2 regions of the Thermanaeromonas toyohensis ToBE genome follow, and region 2 is predicted to be linked to the other one. Evidence: riboswitches for the same ligand, from Rfam matches in the RefSeq annotation. Region 2 holds a riboswitch; the other holds the start of a gene.
The links. A riboswitch is a leader RNA that binds a small molecule or an ion and turns the genes downstream of it on or off. The one in region 2 is predicted to bind thiamine pyrophosphate.
Positions count from the first base shown of each region.

Region 1: it holds a riboswitch for thiamine pyrophosphate, as region 2 does, so the genes downstream of both, thiE (thiamine phosphate synthase) here and thiC (phosphomethylpyrimidine synthase ThiC) in region 2, are expected to answer to the same signal.

Region 1 is NZ_LT838272.1:746,291-755,576, reverse strand. It holds gene hydG ([FeFe] hydrogenase H-cluster radical SAM maturase HydG) at 1-215, opposite strand, end outside; gene B9A14_RS03640 (thiazole synthase) at 235-1,017, opposite strand; gene thiS (sulfur carrier protein ThiS) at 1,088-1,288, opposite strand; gene thiE (thiamine phosphate synthase) at 1,371-1,988, opposite strand; TPP riboswitch at 2,074-2,183, opposite strand; gene B9A14_RS17890 (sigma 54-interacting transcriptional regulator) at 2,501-4,336, shown strand; gene B9A14_RS03620 (ATP-binding protein) at 4,481-5,227, shown strand; gene cooS (anaerobic carbon-monoxide dehydrogenase catalytic subunit) at 5,828-7,756, shown strand; gene B9A14_RS03605 (4Fe-4S dicluster domain-containing protein) at 7,753-8,238, shown strand; gene hyfB (hydrogenase 4 subunit B) at 8,367-9,286, shown strand, end outside.
Region 2 is NZ_LT838272.1:396,602-405,887, reverse strand. It holds gene B9A14_RS02005 (CCA tRNA nucleotidyltransferase) at 1-758, shown strand, start outside; gene sfsA (DNA/RNA nuclease SfsA) at 776-1,474, opposite strand; gene B9A14_RS01995 (class I SAM-dependent rRNA methyltransferase) at 1,504-2,685, opposite strand; gene thiC (phosphomethylpyrimidine synthase ThiC) at 2,873-4,171, opposite strand; TPP riboswitch at 4,273-4,380, opposite strand; gene B9A14_RS01985 (BON domain-containing protein) at 4,509-5,021, shown strand; gene B9A14_RS01980 (DUF6657 family protein) at 5,060-5,641, opposite strand; gene B9A14_RS01975 (flavodoxin family protein) at 5,700-6,269, opposite strand; gene B9A14_RS01970 (ATP-dependent Clp protease ATP-binding subunit) at 6,422-8,950, opposite strand; gene B9A14_RS01965 (protein arginine kinase) at 9,086-9,286, opposite strand, start outside.

The sequences.
Region 1 (9,286 bases), 350 kb from region 2:
AGTTCGCTCTCTTCCTTAAGATTAAGGAGAGCAGCAGCCTCCTCCAGGGTTAAACCTCTAAGCTCTCTAGCTTTACGTAATATACTCTTAAGTCCTGCCGGTCCCGGAGGAGGGGTGGACAAGAGCTCAGAGATGGATTTAGGATCTACTATGGCAGTAAGGTCTTGGGCCCCCAATCCCTTTTCCCGTTCCCTCTCGCAAGCTGGTATACCCATATAATAACCTTCCTCCTTTTTAAGCTTTAGGCCGACCTATCATCCCTTCAGTTGGGCTGCTGGGGCTAGCAAAGGTTCTCTTAGGTATGCGGCCAGCTAGGAAGCACTTCCGGCCCGCCTCTACAGCTAGCTTCATGGCTTCAGCCATGGCTACCGGATCCTTAGCTTGGGCAATGGCTGTATTAATGAGGCAAGCATCAGCCCCTATCTCCATGGCTAAAGCAGCATCGGAAGGAGCTCCTATACCAGCGTCTACAATAACGGGTACATTCACCCGCTGGATAATAAGCTGGATATGTTCAAAGTTAGGTAATCCCTGACCCGAACCTATAGGTGAACCCAAGGGCATAACCGTAGCTGCACCTACTTCTACCAGCCGGCGTGCTACCACTGGATCTTGGTTAGTATAGGGTAAAACAATAAAGCCTTCCTGGACAAGTATACGTGTAGCTTCAATAGTGGCCACCGGATCGGGAAGTAAGGTTTCCTCATCTCCTATGACTTCCAGCTTAATCATATCAGAAAGTCCGGCCTCCCTGGCCAGGCGGGCCAGCCGTACAGCTTCGTCTACAGTGGTAGCTCCGGCAGTATTGGGAAGGAGGGTGATTTTCCTTAGGTCCAGATAATCTAAAATAGAAGGCTCACTACTACCCAGATTAAGCCTGCGTACAGCCACGGTAACGATCTCCGCTCCAGAAGCTTCTATAGCTTTGCGCATAATTTCTAAGGAAGGATATTTCCCCGTGCCTACCATAAGACGGGAATTGAACTCTCGACCCGCAATCACTAGCTTGTCAGCCATTTTTTAATCTCAACCTCCTTATGAAAATCTAGATCTTTATGCTTAAATCTTTAAAGAAACATCTGCTTTTTTATCCTCCGCCTACAAAGCGCACTATCTCTATCTCGTCGCCTTCTTCCAGAACTACCTGGTCATATTCTTGTTTAGGTACTATCGCTCGATTGCGCTCTACTGCCAAATACCGATAATCTACCCCCAGCTCTCGAAGTAAAGCGCCTATTGTAGTTCCCGGCTTGACTTCCTTTTTTTCTCCATTTATAAGTACCTCCACCTCCCCTCACCTCCTCCCTTACCTCCATTAATAGTTTCTTTTTTCCTACCTACCCTCCTAGGAACTATCCCTTTTAGCCCTTTCAGCTACTTGGAAACTCCCCTTGGTTTAGAGCCTGGCGAAACTTAAGCACCGCTTCGCGAGGGTATTCCGCAGCCATAATAGCAGACATGACAGCTACCCCGCTGGCCCCGGCTTCTAAACAGGGACGGACCCTGTCCGGTGTTATACCTCCTAAGGCTATAACTGGTATACCAACTTTACGTGCAACCTCCTCCAGATTAGTCAGACCCCTTGGCGGTAAGCCCTTCTTGGATTCCGTAGGAAAAACATGGCCAAAAAGAAGATAATCCGCTCCTGCTAAAGCTGCCCTCTGGGCTTCAGTCAGATCATGGACCGAGACTCCGATAATTTTTCCAGGTCCTAACAGACGGCGGGCCACATCCACTGGGAAAGAGGTCTGGCCCAAATGAACACCATCTGCCTGTACAGCCAGGGCTATATCTACCCGGTCATTGATGAGGAACTTGGTGGTGGCAGGGAGAACTTTCTTTAGCTTACAAGCTAAGCGGTACAACTCATTAGCTGGAAGCTCTTTTTCCCGCAGTTGGAAGAAGTCTATCCCTTCCAGCTGGCTGGCTAAGACTTCTAGGGGGTATCGAGTCAACCTTTGATTACTTATCACATATAGCCATGCCATATAGCCCCCTCCGGTTTCGCCTGCTCGGAAAACCAGTAGTCTATAGAGGACACAAAAAGGTGCACCCCGCGAGGAAAGTGCACCTTCAAAAGCCGGCTTTTTTCCCTCCGCAGGCATTACCCTGAACAGGTTCAGCGGGTCAGGTGCTCACTAGCCCTTTCTCAGCCCCTAACAGGAGCTCCCCGTTGTCAGATATACACTTTATTTTATTTACATTGTAAAATGCTTGCGGTTATTCGTCAAGATGTTTTAGGCCTGGCGCCATCCCCACTTTTATAGCTCTGGTTCCGCAAGCTAGAAAACGCTATGCATTATGCAGTAATACTAGCCGCTGACCGCGGGCTCATCTTGCCTTCCCATTTGCCCGAAGAGATGAAATGAGCAAGGTTAAAATCCTGTGGGCGAAGTCAAGGCTTTTTTCTTTACTTTATTTTCTTTACTTTACTTTTTACATCTTACGCTCTAGAATGGAATCAGGCAGAAGCAAAAATGGCCGCCGGGGGAGAAAAGGTATGCTGGCCAGTACCCCAGAGAATACAGTTTACTACCAGGCAGGCTATTCTATCGGCAGCCAGCTTCCGGTAAACGGCCTGGAAGAAATACCGGCTAAAATAAGCGCATTAGGAATAGGAGACCTTAAGCTGCAAAGTGTAAAAGACGACAAAATAACTATCAAATGGTATGAATGTTTAACCTGTTCTCACTTGCCACCCGTAGGCCAGCCTCTATGCTATCTGGAAGCGGGCCTATTAGCCGGAGCCCTCAACAAATTCCTTAAGAAAAAAGTAGAGGTAGAAGAAACCAAATGCTGGGGGACAGGTGAAAGGTATTGCCAGATGGAAGCCACCATATCCCCTGTTTCTGGCCTTGATGAGCCCTATCCCTTCTTTCTCCCCGAAGAAAACAACAAATTGCTCATAGATCTTACCTTCCAAGCTGTGCAGGCAACTAGAAACTACCGCCAGGCCACCTGGGGGTCTGCCAAAGAGATGGAAGGGCTACCTTTAAGTATCGGGGAAGCCATCTTTCATATGATACCCCTAGGCCTGGTAATTGCCGATAACCAGGGGAGAGTGGTAAAGATAAATAAGGCCGGCACCCAAATGTTAGGTATCGCAGGCCAAAGGGTGCAAGGCCGCCTGCTAGAAGAGATATTGCCATTAGCCAGGTACTCCGAAATACTTAAGTCAGGTAAACCCCAGGTATGGGAATTCCAGAAAACAAAGGGAAACACTATTATCGCCATAGGAACGCCCCTTGGGGTCCAAGCCAAAATAGAGGGTGTGCTGTGCCAGCTTTTCTCCGCTGAAAGCGAGCTCGTACGCCTTCTCCTGGAACAGCTTAAAAAACAAGAAGCCAAAGTTAGCCATAACCCTGAAAACTTAAAACCCGGTTGGCCCTTAGTCTTCCATTTCCACCACATCCAGACTTTAAATCACCAGTTTAGAAACGTTTTAACCCTTGCCCAGAAAGCGGCCTGGAGCAATGCCACTATACTCATCCTGGGTGAAAGCGGTACCGGAAAAGGGCTCCTCGCCCAGGCTATCCATGAGGAAAGCCCCCGCCGTAATGCGCCTTTTATAAAGGTAAACTGCGCAGCCATCCCCCCGGAACTTTTAGAATCCGAACTCTTCGGTTATGAGGAAGGCGCCTTTACCGGAGCTAAAAAGGGAGGCAAACCTGGCAAGCTTGAATTAGCTGACGGCGGGACCATCTTTTTGGACGAAATTGGGGATATGCCCCTTAATATGCAAGCCAAACTTTTAAGGGTATTGCAAGATAAAGAGATTGAACGGCTGGGTAGCACCCAGACCAGAAAAATAGATGTGCGGGTGATAGCCGCTACCAACAGGGACTTAGAAAAAATGGTGCAGGAAGGGCGTTTCCGGGAAGATCTCTTTTACCGCTTAAATGTGGTTAAGCTAGTGCTCCCACCCCTTAGAGAGCGGCCGGAAGATATACCTCTCCTGGCAGAGAGTATCTTGCAAAGGCTAAACGAAGAATACGGGAAAGAATTACGGCTTACCCCCGCGGCTAGGGAGTGCCTTTTAAGCTATTCTTGGCCGGGCAACGTACGGGAATTGGAAAATGTTCTAGAGAGGGCTGTCATCTTGGCTGAAGACCAGGAAATCCATCCCCATCACCTCGCCATAGGTTATACGGGAAAAAAGAAAGGGGTAAGGGAGATCTCCCCCCTTTATAAAGTACGGATAGAAGCGGAAAAGGAGGCCATCATCCAGGCCCTAGAAGCTTTTGGAGGAGAAAAAACACGGGCCGCCAAGGCCTTAGGCCTCTCCCGCCAGGCCCTTTATGCTAAAATGGCCCGCTATGGCCTGCTTAAAAAATAATGTCAACTCTTTTTAACGTGTAAACCCAAATTGATATAGAGAATCTTTAAGCCGCCTAGCGCTGGCGGCCTTTTTCTTTTGGCACGCTTTTTGCTAATGAAAATAAACGATAACCAGGAGAAGTTGAACAGAGGAGGCGTGCCAGTGAAGCTGGCTATTTCCGGGAAGGGTGGCGTCGGCAAAACAACCATCGCCGCAGGTTTAATCAGGTGCTTTGCCCAGCGGGGTTACCAGGTATATGCCGTCGATGCCGACCCCGATACCAGCCTGGGAATGGTCCTGGGGCTTCCTGAGGAAAGACTTGGTACCCTGAAACCTATTGTTGATATGCGAGAGTTGATTGTTGAACGCACCGGCGGTAACGGTGCTTTCTTTTCTTTAAACCCGGAAGTAGATAGCCTGCTGGAGGATTACACCATCAGAAAGGGTAATATCCTTTTTTTGAAAATGGGAGCCATCAAACCGGGGGGGTCTACCTGCTATTGCCGGGAAAATGCCGTCTTAAATGCTATGGTTAATTCCCTCGTCTTGAAACGCCGGGAAATGGTAGTTTTAGATATGGGTGCGGGCATTGAACACCTTACCCGAGGTACGGCCCGGGGGGTAGATCTTATGCTTATTGTTACCGAACCCACCCTGGTGAGTATCCAAACTGCCCGGGTCGTCCAAAAACTGGCCGCAGAACTTGGTATTGCACGAATAAAATTTGTGGGCAATAAATTGCGTCACCCCAGGGATGAAGAATTTATCCTTAGCCACCTGCCCCCAGGTGATGTTATTGGCCTGATTCCTTTCCAAACGGAAATTTTAGACCAGGCTGCCGGTTTTATCGATGAGCAGTCTTTTACGGCAGCAGGTATCGCCGAACTGGCTACTAGGTTGCTAAGCTAACTAGATGTTGCCCGGGCATATGCCGGAGAACCGGAGTTCTCCGCAAAGATAGCCGTGGCATTAATTAAGGAAGTAAAAACCAAGGAGGTTAAGTAATATGCCCTGGGTCCGCAGTATTACCGCTACTGTATCACCACTTACAGGCCCACCCCCTTTTCTTAACCCTCCCCTAAAAGGCCAACGATATTCATATCTTCATTTAGCAACTGGGTGACCGGCCCCATAGCGGGCCAGAGTGTTCCCTGGCGTGGGGCAAAACTTACATAGAACTTACATAGTTTAAATATCTAGGCTTTCATGCCGGTTTCCATAGCATATCTAAAAGTTTTTGCAAGGAGGTCAGGTTAACTAAATGATATTTAATAACGACCAAGAGTGCAGTAGGAATAGCTGCTGCAGAAATCCACCGCTTTGGGGGCGGGCAAAAGGTAAAAATGGGCCTAGAGCGGGAAAATGGGTGCTGCAGGTAGGGCTTTACACCATAAACAATTTTGAGAAGGTTAGAAAGGTTAGATAGGATGTCTGGCTTTAACTTAAAACCAGCACTAATGCTTAAAAGCTTGCGGCGTTGCCGCATATTCTTCAAGGAGGTTGATGTTGATGGCTAACCCGTGTAAGGTTTCTTTGGATCCGGCTGTTTGCGAGATGGTAGAAAAGGCCAGGCGCGTGAAGGTGGAGACGGTCTGGGACCGCTACCAGGCTATGCTCCCCCAGTGCGGTTTTGGTGAAACCGGCCTGTGCTGCCGGCACTGCCTGCAGGGCCCCTGCCGCATTGATCCTTTCGGCGGCGAGCCCAAGACCGGCATCTGCGGGGCCACCGCGGATGTGATGGTAGCCCGGGGCCTCGACCGGGCCATCGCGGCCGGGTCGGCGGCCCACTCCGGCCATGCCAGACACCTGGCCCACACCCTGAAGCTGGCGGCCAAGGGCAAGGCACGTGACTATACTGTTAAGGACAAAGCCAAGCTGCGCTCTGTGGCTGCGCGCCTCGGCATCCCCACCGAGGGAAGGAGTATCGCCGAGATCGCTTTGGACGTGGCGGAGGCGGCCCTGGCTGATTTCCACGAGAAAGACACGCCGGTAATGTGGGTAGCCACCACGGTGACTAAGAAGCGGGCCAAACTCTTTGCGGAAAAAGGTTTGCTCCCCAAGGGCATAGACTACGAGGTGGCCGATATCATGCACCGCACCCTCTACGGCACAGACGCGGACCCCGTGAACCTGCTTCTGGGCGGGTTGCGCTGCGGCTTGGCAGACCTGGCCGGCTGCTATATGGGCACCGACCTGTCCGACATCCTCTTCGGTACTCCCCAGCCAGTGGTGACCGAGGCCAATATGGGTGTGCTGAAGGCCGATGCTGTCAACGTGGCGGTGCACGGCCACAACCCGGTCCTTTCGGATGTGATCGTGGCAGTGGCCAAGGAGATGGAGTCCGAGGCCAAGGCGGCCGGCGCCTCTGGCGTAAATGTGGTAGGCATCTGCTGTACGGGCAATGAGGTGATGATGCGGCATGGCATTCCGGCCTGTACCCATTCGGTGAGCCAGGAGATGGCCCTGGTAACCGGTGCGCTGGATGCCGTGGTGGTGGATTACCAGTGCATCATGCCCTCCCTGGCTACGGTGGCGGAATGCATGGGCACTAAGCTCATCACTACCATGGAGATCACCAAGATCCCCGGTGCCATCCACATCGACTTTTCAGAGGAGACGGCCGGGGAGAACGCCAGACAGATCATCCGCCTGGCCATCGAATCCTTCTCCCGTCGCCGGGGTAAGCCGGTGGATATACCACAAATTAAAACCAAAGTGGTGGCGGGCTTCTCCGTGGAGGCAATCATAAACGCTCTGGCCAAGCTGAACGCTGAGGACCCATTGAAGCCACTGATCGACCAGATTGTCGCCGGCAATATTCGGGGTGTCTGCCTCTTCGCCGGGTGCAACAACGTCAAGGTCCCGCAGGACAAGAACTTTACCGCAATAGCTCGCAGGCTCCTGAAAGAAAACGTGCTGGTCCTGGCTACCGGCTGCGGAGCAGGTGCGCTCATGCGCCACGGGTTCATGGATCCGGCCAACGTGGGCGAGCTGTGCGGAGAGGGCTTGAAGGCGGTCCTGACAGCCATCGGTGAGGCCAACGGTTTGGGTGGGCCTCTGCCGGCGGTGCTGCACGTGGGCTCCTGCGTAGACAACTCGCGGGCGGTGGCCGTGGCCGTGGCAGTGGCCGACCGGCTGGGCGTAGACACGGATCAGCTCCCGGTGGTGGCCTCGGCGGCCGAGGCGGTTTCGGAGAAGGCTATCTCCATCGGCACTTACGCTGTGGCTATAGGCTTGCCCACCCACGTGGGAGTCATGTTGCCTGTTGTGGGCGGCCCTCTGGTTACCAAGGTGCTGACGGAGAAAGTCAAGGACTTGACCGGTGGTTACTTCATCGTGGATCCTGATCCCGAGTCCGCAGCCAAAAAGCTCCTGGCGGCCATCGATGAGCGCCGGGCTGCTCTGGGGCTCAGCGTTCCGGGAGGTGGGCGGCGATGATACGGAAGGAGATCTTCGTCCGTTATGAACGGTGTATGGGCTGCCATTCCTGTGAGCTGGCCTGCGCCATAAGCCACACCGCAGCCCGAGACTTGTTTGGAGCTCTCCTGGGGGGCGAAAAGCCGCAGAAGCGCATCTACGTGGACCAGGTAGGTCAGGTGAAAGCTCCGGCCGTCTGCCGGCAATGTGAAGATGCCCCTTGTGTGGCTGTCTGTATGACGGGCGCGATGCACAGCCGGGAGGATGGCGTTAACGTGGTTGACTTACCCCAGTGCATCGGTTGCTGGATGTGTGCCATGGCCTGCCCCTTCGGTGCGGTGGGCCGGGGCGAGGGCAAGGCCATAAAGTGCGATCGAGAGTGCCTGGATGAGGAGGGTGTGCCGGCCTGCGTTCGAGCCTGCCCCACTGGGGCCCTGGTCTTTAAGACTGTGGAGGAGTTTGAGGCCGAACGGCGCTTGGCGGCCATCGCTTCACTGAAATAGCGGTTTTCGGGTAAGGGCGGGATGGGGAAATCCCCCTTCCGCCCTTCCCGGCCCAAAGTTGAAAAAGCTCAAAAAGAGGGGCTGCTACTAATGTAGCGTCTATTTTGAGGGGCGGGAGGTAAAGCTTAATGATCGTTCAGCAGCTATTTCTGCTCTCCGTTCTCCTGTATATTGCCGGAGCAGTTGCCTCCCTGGCGCTGAATAGAGCCGGTAAAATTGCCAACTATGCTTCAGGAATAAGCGCCTTTGCGGCAGCAATCGCCGGGATGGCTTCGGCCATCCCGGTCTTCGCTCGTGGAACGGGCTTCACCATGGAAGCGGTGGGGGTTATACCTTTTGCGCGCTTGATTTTCCAGGTCGATATCTTTTCTGCCTTTATGGTGCTGGTCATTTCGCTGCTGGCGGCCGCTACAGCTATTTACTCCCTTTCTTACCAGGAAGAGTATATCGGGAGGGGCGCTGGAGTACTGGGTTTTTTGAACAATATTTTCATTACGTCCATGGTCCTGGTAGTTACCAGCGGCAACGCCTTCTATTTTCTTATTTTTTGGGAGCTAATGACCCTGGCTTCTTATTTCTTGGTTAGTTTTGAACAAGAAAACAAAGAGGCTGTCGATGCGGGTTTTCTCTATTTCCTGGTGGCCCACGCTGGGACAGCCATGATTATGCTTTCGTTTTTTACATTCTTTCTTTACACGGGTAGCTTTGATTTCGCCTCCTTCCGTAGCGCGAACCTTTCGCCGGTGACCAAGAATTTGGCCTTCCTACTGGCCTTCTTCGGATTCGGGGCCAAGGCCGGTATTATTCCCCTCCACATCTGGTTACCACGGGCTCACCCTGCGGCTCCTTCCAACGTTTCCGCCCTCCTGTCGGGTGTGATGATTAAAACCGCTATCTACGGCATCCTCAGGGTTGGTGTGGATTTCCTGGGCTCTTCCGTCTGGTGGTGGGGGCTTACGGTTCTGGCCTGCGGGGCAATTTCGGCTGTCCTGGGTGTCCTTTACGCTATAAGTGAAAATGATCTCAAGCGTTTGCTGGCCTATTCCAG
Region 2 (9,286 bases):
TACGGGAAGAACTCACCAAAATTTTACTAGGACCCAATCCCGACCAGTGCTTAAGAAAAATGCAACAAGTAGGCTTACTAGAAGTGATATTACCCGAGGTTAGCCGGAATCAGGGGGTTATCCAGGGAAATCAAAGTTATAAATTGGATGTATTTGAGCATATTCTAGCGGTAGTCCGGGAAATTTCCCCCTCTCCCCACTTGCGGTGGACGGCTTTGCTTCACGATATAGGAAAGTTTGCCTGCCGGAAGGAGGAAGAAAAAAATATACATTTCTATGGGCACGAAAAGGTAAGTGTAGAGCTGGCAAGACTTGTTTTGGAGCGTCTTAAGTTTAGCCGGGAGTTTAGGGAGAAAGTCCTCCACCTTATTAGCCACCACCTCTTTTCTTATCCCACCACCCCAGCCGGACTACGACGTTTCTTGCGCCGCGTAGGCCCAGAAGCGGTAGAGGATCTCCTGGAACTGAGACGGGCCGATATCTTAGGGACTGATCCTCAGGCTGATCTTTCACCCTTGGAGGAATTCTCCCAGCGCTTAAAAAAGATCCAGCAAGAAAGTTTAGCCTTTAGCCTTAAAAATCTCGCCATTAATGGTTACGACGTTATGGAACACTTAAACCTCTCCCCCGGCCCAGCGGTGGGTAAAGCCTTAAATTACCTACTGGAAAAGGTCCTGGAAGACCCCTCCCTTAACACCCGGGAAGCCCTCCTGGGTGAACTGAAAAGATGGGCTACTACCCACCTTCAGCAAAAGTAACCGGACTGCACACCTCCTCAAAGCGTTACCTCTACCGGGCCCATTATCCTTACTGTCTTCAAATCCACCCGGCACCGGTAGGCCACTATCTCTACCCCCTGGGTGACCACCCGCCTTAAGCTTGCAGCAAAGCAGGGATCTGTATCTTCATTGGGAGCAAAACGAAGGGCGTCCTCCCGTTGGATTAGAAATACTACCGCTGCCCGGCATCCTTGGGCTTTAAGTTTAGCCAGCTCTTCTAAGTGACGGGCACCCCGTATAGTTGGAGCATCCGGGAAGCGGGCTTCACCCTCCACCACCAGGGTTACAGACTTTACTTCTACGTAGCAGGGCAGCTGCTCCTCTCCTTCTAACAAAAAATCTAGCCTGCTTCCACCAACCCTTACCTCGGGCCTTACTATGCTGTATCCAGTAAACTCCGGAAGCTCGCCGGTCTCCACGGCTAAAGCAAAGATACGGTTGGGTAGTCGACTATCCACAGACACCAGTACGCTATCATAGCGCACCAGGACCACATCGAAGGTGGTCCGCCGATCCGGGCCAGCCCTAGGGGTTAAGTAAATTTCAGCCCCCGGCTGTAAAAGCTCCTTAAGCCTTCCTGGATCAGCTAAAAAGGCTAAAACTTCTCGCTCTCCCATTTTCGCCCGCACTAAAAACCGACTGATACGTTCGATAAAAGTTGCTGGATATAAGTTCGAGGGGAGGCTTAAGGACATAATAAACCTCCTAACAGTTACTAAACCGATTACAAAACCTGAAGGATCAAGCATTTTAAATAACAGGATTCCTCGTACCCTAAAAGCACAGGGTGATCCGGGGGTTGGCCACGCCAGGCCAAAAGGCGTAGCCTCCGGCGTGCATCCTTAGCTGCGCTCTGGATAATTTTTAAGAACAGCTCGGGAGGCATATGGTAAGAGCAGGAACAAGTAATAAGGAAACCTCCGGGTGTTAAAATCTTCATGGCTCTAAGGTTAATCTCTTTATATCCGCGTATGGCCCCTTCTAAAGCTTTCCTATTTTTAACAAAAGCCGGGGGATCCAGTATCACCACATCATAGCGTTCCTTGGCTTTATCCATAGCCCTAAGGGCATCGAAGACATTGGCTACCTGGAAGGAACAAATACTTTCTAAACCATTAAGTTCGGCATTTTGCCTAGCTAGCTCTATAGCTTCCTCCGAGATATCTAAACCCAAAACTTCACGGGCGCCGTAATAAGCAGCATGAAGACCAAATCCACCTGTATGGCAGAAACAGTCTAACACGCGAGCACCTTTTACCAGGGGACGTAAAGCGGCCCGGTTTTCACGCTGGTCTAAAAAATACCCCGTCTTTTGGCCTCGAGCTAAATCTACCCAAAACTTAAGTCCGTTCTCTACAATGGTTACTAGTGGGTCAAAAGGCCCTTTAAGAAACCCGCTACGTAATTCTAATCCCTCAAGGGCCCGGACAGGCACATCGTTTCGCTCATAAATACCATCTGGCCGGATTAAGTCCTCCAATATTTCTACCAAAACATCCTTGTGACGATCGATCCCTAAGGCTAGAGTCTGGACCACAAGATAAGAGGCGAATTTATCTACAATAAGTCCGGGCAGGAAATCCGCCTCAGCGAAAACCACCCGAAAAGAATCTGTGGGTGCCCCTCTAAGTATCTTCTGCCGGTAGTCCCAGGCCGCTTGAAGGCGCTGGCGCCAAAAGTTTTTATTTATCTCTTCCCGGGGGTCATAAGTTAAAAGTCGGATAGTAATCATAGAGGCCGGGTTAATATAACCCCGGCCCAAAAACTTGCCCCGCCAGTCTTCCACTTCTACAATATCCCCAGGTCTAAAATCACCGTATATATCCTCAATTTCCGTCTGGTAAACCCAAGGATGACCACTCTCTAGCCTTGCCTCTCGCCCTCGAGCCAACTTTATCCTGGCCATAAAACCTCACCGTTCGTTTAGTTTGCCTCGCCGTCTCTTAGTTTACTACAGAGCTTTGCTCCTAAAGCTATCCTTAAGTTTTTACTAACGAAAAGCTTAGTCAGCCCCATACTCCAGCCCGTATGCTGGCACAAAGTAACACTATGCTTAAAAAAGAAACATCTAAGCTCCAGTGGCCGACTGTAAGTTAACAACGTTCCATAGTTTTACCTAAATACTCCCCTACAATACGCATGGCGCAAAAATCGCCACACATGGAACAGGCTTCGGCTGTTTCTACGTTCCGTTTGGATCTGTAATGCCTAGCTTTAACAGGATCTAAGGCCAAAGATATTTGTTTTTCCCAGTCTAGAGCTTTACGAGCTTGGGCCATAGCCCTATCCCATTCCCAAGCCCCCGGGATCCCTTTTACCAGATCAGCCGCATGTCCAGCAATGCGGGCCGCAATAACCCCCTCCCGCACATCTTCTGCTGTAGGAAGGCCCAAATGTTCGGAAGGCGTAACATAGCAAATAAAGTCAGCACCAGCCGCAGCAGCTATTGCTCCTCCAATGGCCGCAGTAATATGGTCATATCCGGGAGCAACATCCGTTACAATAGGACCTAATACATAGAAGGGAGCTCCGTGGCAAAGGCGCTTCTGTAAAAGTATATTAGCCTCGATCTGGTTTAGAGGCACATGCCCGGGCCCTTCCACCATGGCCTGCACTCCAGCTTCCCTGGCTCTGTCTACTAATTCACCTAAGATGAGCAATTCCTGTATCTGCGCTCTATCTGTGGCGTCGGCCAAACAACCAGGCCGCAGGCCATCACCCAAGCTTAAAGTAACATCGTACCGCCGGGCTATCTCCAAAAGGCGATCATACTGGGCGTAAAGGGGATTCTCTTCCCTATGATGGAGCATCCATCCTACGAGGAAAGAGCCCCCACGGCTTACTATATCGGTAAGCCGTCCTTCCCTTTTTAGCCTTTCCACCGTTTCTAAGGTTACACCGCAATGCACAGTGATAAAATCTACCCCATCAGCAGCCTGAAGCTCAATCACCCGGAATAAGTCATCAGCGGTGAACTCTACCATACTACCATAACGCTTTTGAGCCTCTACCGTAACCTGATAGATAGGGACAGTTCCTACAGCTACCGGGGAGCGGGCCAAAACCTCCCTGCGACAGGCGTCAATATCCCCACCGGTACTAAGATCCATAACTGCGTCAGCACCTGCTTCTAAAGCTGCCTCTAATTTTTTTAGTTCTTGTTCTATGTCCGGGTAAGCTGTAGAAGTCCCTATATTGGCATTAACTTTGGTCCTTAAGCCCAAGCCGATACCGCACGGATCCAGGTTGGTATGGTTTTTATTGGCTGGTATAACTACTTTACCTTCAGCCACGCGCTGCCGTAAGATTTCTACATCTATACCTTCTTTAGCCGCCACCTTTTCCATTTCCCGCGTTATCTTTCCTTGTTTAGCCGCTTCTAGCTGTGTCATATGGTATACCACTCCTTTATAAGCCTTAAGTATAAATAAAATTTAAGCCCTTCCTCTAACAAGTTATTAAAAAAGTCACCCCGGGAAATAGGTGACTTTAAAAACTTTAAAACCCCACTTCCCTCCGCTGGTATTACCCAGAATCAGGTTCCAAGGGTTAGTGCCAAAGTAGCACTTCTCAGCCCTTCCGGGCACCCCCGGGGTATTGGTATACACTTTTTATATAACGATTAGATATAACTATATTCGCCATCCCTATAAATTTTCCTGCTAAAAAGAGGGCCTATGGAGAATAATAAAAAGGGCTTATCAAATAGCTTAAGGTGAGTTGGGTCACATGTCAAGTAGAAAAAAGAAAAACAACTTTAAAAAGGTGCAAGAAGAACTCCAACGTGCATTTAAAGCTGATAAAGACCTTAAAGGTTACGGCCTTAAAGTAGAAGTGGTAGAAGGGAAAGCCCGCCTTCAGGGTATAGTAGACACTTTAATAGAAAAAGAACGGGCCACTAACCTAGCCCAGGATATACCTGGCGTGGAAAAGGTAGATAATGCTATATCTATAAGTACCGATGGACCTATAACGGATAGCGAAGTGGAATTCGAAGTTGCTGAAGAGCTAGCTCAAGCCCCAGGGGTAGAACTCCAGCATATAGGGGGCAAAAGCCACCGGGGAACAGTGCTCCTTAAAGGAGAGGCTCTTAAGCCTCACGAAATAGAAGCTGCCCGCCGCGCTGCAGCTAAAGCCCGGGGTGTAAAAAGGGTAATAAGCCAGGTAAAAGTGAAAAAACCCCTTAAGACCTTAGAAGAAATTTTTCATAGTCAGGTGCGCAACGATAAAGAAGATAGCTAGTGGGGCTACCTCTGGGGTCAACAAAATTTTAAGGTAGGTCAGCTTATACTACGGATGTACTGCCTTTTTTCCTCTAAAAGGGTTTCATATTGGGCAGAGAGCTGTTCGCGGAAGCGTAACCACTCTTCTTGGAATTCGGGTAAAGTCTCCACATTGGGAAGGCGTAAAGGAACAACTTGTTTTCCCAAGCTACGCCCAGCTTGCGCCAGCCGCGCTGCATACTCTTCCTTTAAGTTAACATAAGCCTGCTCTAGGGCCCGAGCATAATACTGGAAAAGCATTTCTATTTCTTTAAACACTTGCTTAAGCGCAGCTTTATTCTTTTTAATAAGGAGAAGCCCCTCCATGCACCGGCGGTTGGTCTCCATAGAATTTCCGTCCCGCGGCAACCGGAGGTTACCCAAAAAGGTTTCTTCTACGCCTTTCACTACATGTGCCTTAGCCTTTCCATTAAATTTCTGTAACTCCTCTTCTAGATTAAAATCTTTATTGCTTAGGAATTGGGCTCCTAAAACCCTGCCCCGCGGTAAATTTTCTAGTTCTAAGATTTTCTCCTCATCTACCTCTATAGCCTTAGCCCGCTCGAGGGCTATTTCTAAAGCCGTCTTAACCTTATCCATATACATTTAACCTCCTATCTCCCTCTCTTTCTTGAAGCATTCGCCATAACCTAGGCTTTTAACCCTGGGTCAATTGCTTCCCCAAAGAATAGGCAGCCTCTAAAACATCTGGCCTTTTTAGGATCTCCTGATAGCCTTCTACTTCCCGTACAAGAAGCTCGCCCCAATAACTTATCCCTAAAACTTTAAAAAAATATTTAGTGGTCAGCACAGCACCTTCAAACAATTTAGCACCACGGGTAGCTCCTACAGCTATCAAAGCCCCGCGCCTAGCCACCACTTCCCTCTTACCCTCATTCCCTGTATCATACTTGCGATGCCAGAAAACTTGGCAACGATCAATCATAGCCTTAGCTTGGGCTGGCAGGCCGTAAAAATAAATGGGAGAGGCTAAAATTAAGGCATCGCTTTCTTTTAGCAGGGGGTAAAGCTTCTCCATATCATCCTGCTGGATACAATTCCCTTGTCGGCAAGTCTCACACCCTCGACAAGGCCATATATTAAGTTCTGCCAGGATTATCTTCTGGGTTTCCGTTCCCTGGTCTTGAGCGCCGCGTAAGGCAGCGTCCAAAAGGAGTTCCGAGTTACCTCTACGCCGGGGACTAGAAGCTATCCCTAACACTTTCATGTTTAGTATTTTAACACTTTACTACCTCCCTGTCGACGGTGGAAGGAATTAAGTTTGGTTGGCCCAAACTTTTAAGTTAGTGGAAACGGGGAAAGGCCGGGAAGCTATCCCGACCTTCCCCAACTAAGCATCTTAACAAGGCCTAGTCCAATTTAAGCTACCGGGGCTTTCTTTAACACTATCTTACCGTTCTCAGCCACGGCCTGGACTCTATCGCCTGGCCCAAACTTACCTTGGAGCATATCTTCTGAAAGCTGGTCTTCAATAAGAGTCTGGATGGCCCGTCGCAAGGGCCTGGCGCCATAAGCCTCGTCAAAACCCTCCTTCACAAGGATATCCTTAGCTTCTTCCGTGACTTCTACCTGAATGTTATGCTCCTTAAGGCGCTCATTGAGCTGCTTAAGCATCAGGTCTACAATCTTCTTTATATCCTCCACAGTCAAAGCATGGAAGACGATTAGTTCATCGATACGGTTAAGGAATTCCGGCCGGAAGGTACGGCGTAGCTCTTCCATGATCCGCTTCTTCATCTCTTCGTAGGATTCCGCCCCTACCTTTACCGCGCTTGCTTTGAAGCCCAGGGTTTCCCGCTTAATGGTCGAAGCCCCTACGTTAGAGGTCATAATAATTACTGTGTTACGGAAGTCTACCGTCCGACCTTTAGCATCAGTCAAACGCCCATCTTCCAAAACTTGAAGGAGAATATTAAACACCTCAGGATGAGCCTTCTCTATCTCATCAAAAAGAACCACGCTGTAGGGCCTGCGGCGTACAGCTTCTGTAAGCTGACCAGCTTCTTCATATCCTACGTAACCTGGAGGAGCACCCACCAAGCGGGAGACCGTATGCTTCTCCATATACTCCGACATATCAAGGCGGATCATGGCATCTTCGTCCCCAAAAAGGGCTTCAGCTAGGGCTCGAGCTAGTTCTGTTTTACCCACCCCTGTAGGCCCTAGGAAAATGAAGGAACCTATAGGTCGCTTAGGATCTTTAAGACCAGCTCTCGCCCGGCGGATAGCTCGCGCTACAGCGTGAACCGCTTCATCTTGGCCTATGACCCGCTGGTGCAAAATTTCTTCCAGATGAAGTAGCCGTTCGGTCTCTTCCTGGGCCAGCTTAGCTACAGGAATACCTGTCCAGCTGGAGACAATATAAGCTATATCTTCCGCTGTAACCGTAGACTTCTCCATCCCCTTTTCTTTTTCCCATTTACTCTTCTTAGCCTCTAATTCCTCGCGAATCCTTCTCTCTTCATCCCGCAACTGGGCTGCCTTCTCAAACTCTTGAGCGTGTACCGCTGCTTCTTTTTCTTTCTGCACTTCTTCCAACCGAGCCTCTAATTCTTTAACTTCCTTAGGTGCTGTGTAAATAGCCAGACGGACTCGCGAAGCAGCCTCATCAATAAGATCTATAGCTTTATCGGGCAAGTAACGATCCGTAATATATCGGTCAGATAACTTAGCCGCTGCCTCTAAGGCTTCATCTGTTATCTTGACGCGGTGATGGGCCTCATAACGGTCCCGCAGGCCCTTTAGAATAGCTATAGTCTCTTCCACTGTAGGTTCACTAACCATAACGGGTTGGAAGCGGCGCTCCAGGGCTGCATCCTTCTCAATATGCTTACGGTATTCATCTATAGTAGTAGCCCCGATGGTCTGGAGCTCGCCACGGGCCAGGGCGGGCTTTAAGATGTTAGCAGCATCTATGGCTCCTTCGGCCGCGCCAGCACCGATGAGGGTATGGAGTTCATCAATAAAAAGAATTATATTGCCCGCGGCGCGGATCTCATCTAGGACCCGCCGGAAGCGCTCTTCAAACTCGCCCCTGTATTTAGTCCCGGCTACCATACCGGACATATCTAGGGCTACTACCCTTTTACCTCTTAAGACCTCTGGTACCTGATTCTGTTCAATGCGCTGGGCTAAACCTTCCACAATGGCGGTCTTACCCACACCTGGATCGCCGATGAGTACCGGATTATTTTTGGTGCGCCGACTTAAAATTTGGATAACCCGTTCGATCTCTTTCTCCCGGCCAATAACTGGGTCTAGCTTGCCTTCCCGGGCCAAAGCTGTTAAATCCCGGCTGAACTGATCTAAAACTGGGGTATTGGTCCCCGGACGGTGAGTAGCTTTGGCTCCCATAGGAGCGCCCGCCGGCTGGAACCCAGGGATACCCATACCCCCCATACCAAAGGGTAGATTACCAAAGAGAATACCGAAGGGGGCTGCAGGCTGCTGTTGTGCACCGCCTAACAAGGCCATTATTCTCTCGCGCACCTTTTCGGGAGTAAGGCCTAAGGAGCCCAGTACTTGCGCGGCCAAACCCTCTCCTTCTTCCATAAGCCCCAAAAGTATATGTTCCGTACCCACATAGTTTACACCTTGGCGTCGAGCCTCTTCCTGGGCTAACTCTAGGACCCTCTTAGCTCTAGGGGTAAGGCCCAGCTCCCCTGGAGGTACCCCCTCCCCTGGTCGTACAGCTTTGCGTACCTCCTCCCGTACACTCTTAAGATTTACACCCAGGCTTGCCAAAGCCCTAGCTGCTACACTATCCCCTTCCCGCAAAAGGCCTAATAAAAGATGTTCCGTCCCCACCGCGGGATGATTAAGATGCCGCGCTTCCTCCTGGGCTAAACGTAAAACCCGGTGCGCTCTTTCTGTAAAACGTAAACCCATAAAATTATTTTCCTCCTTTCTAACAATATTCTAAGGTAAATAATTTCTAAGGTAAAAACTGGCTTTTCTATAATAAATTTTATAACCGAAAAACTTGCCCTGCTGGATAAGGAATATCCAACAAGGTACCTCGAATTAAGATGACCTACCCTGCAGGCGTTCCCGGATAAGATTAGCCCTCTGGACATCGCGTTCGTGAGGGGGCATCTCCCTTCCAGCTAGGTATTGCAGAAAAGCCGGCTGGATCATGAACATAAGTTGATTTATTACTCGTTGGTCTACCCCTCGTATTATCTTCATTTCTACCCCCAGCCTGACATCGGAAAGGAGTTTTAA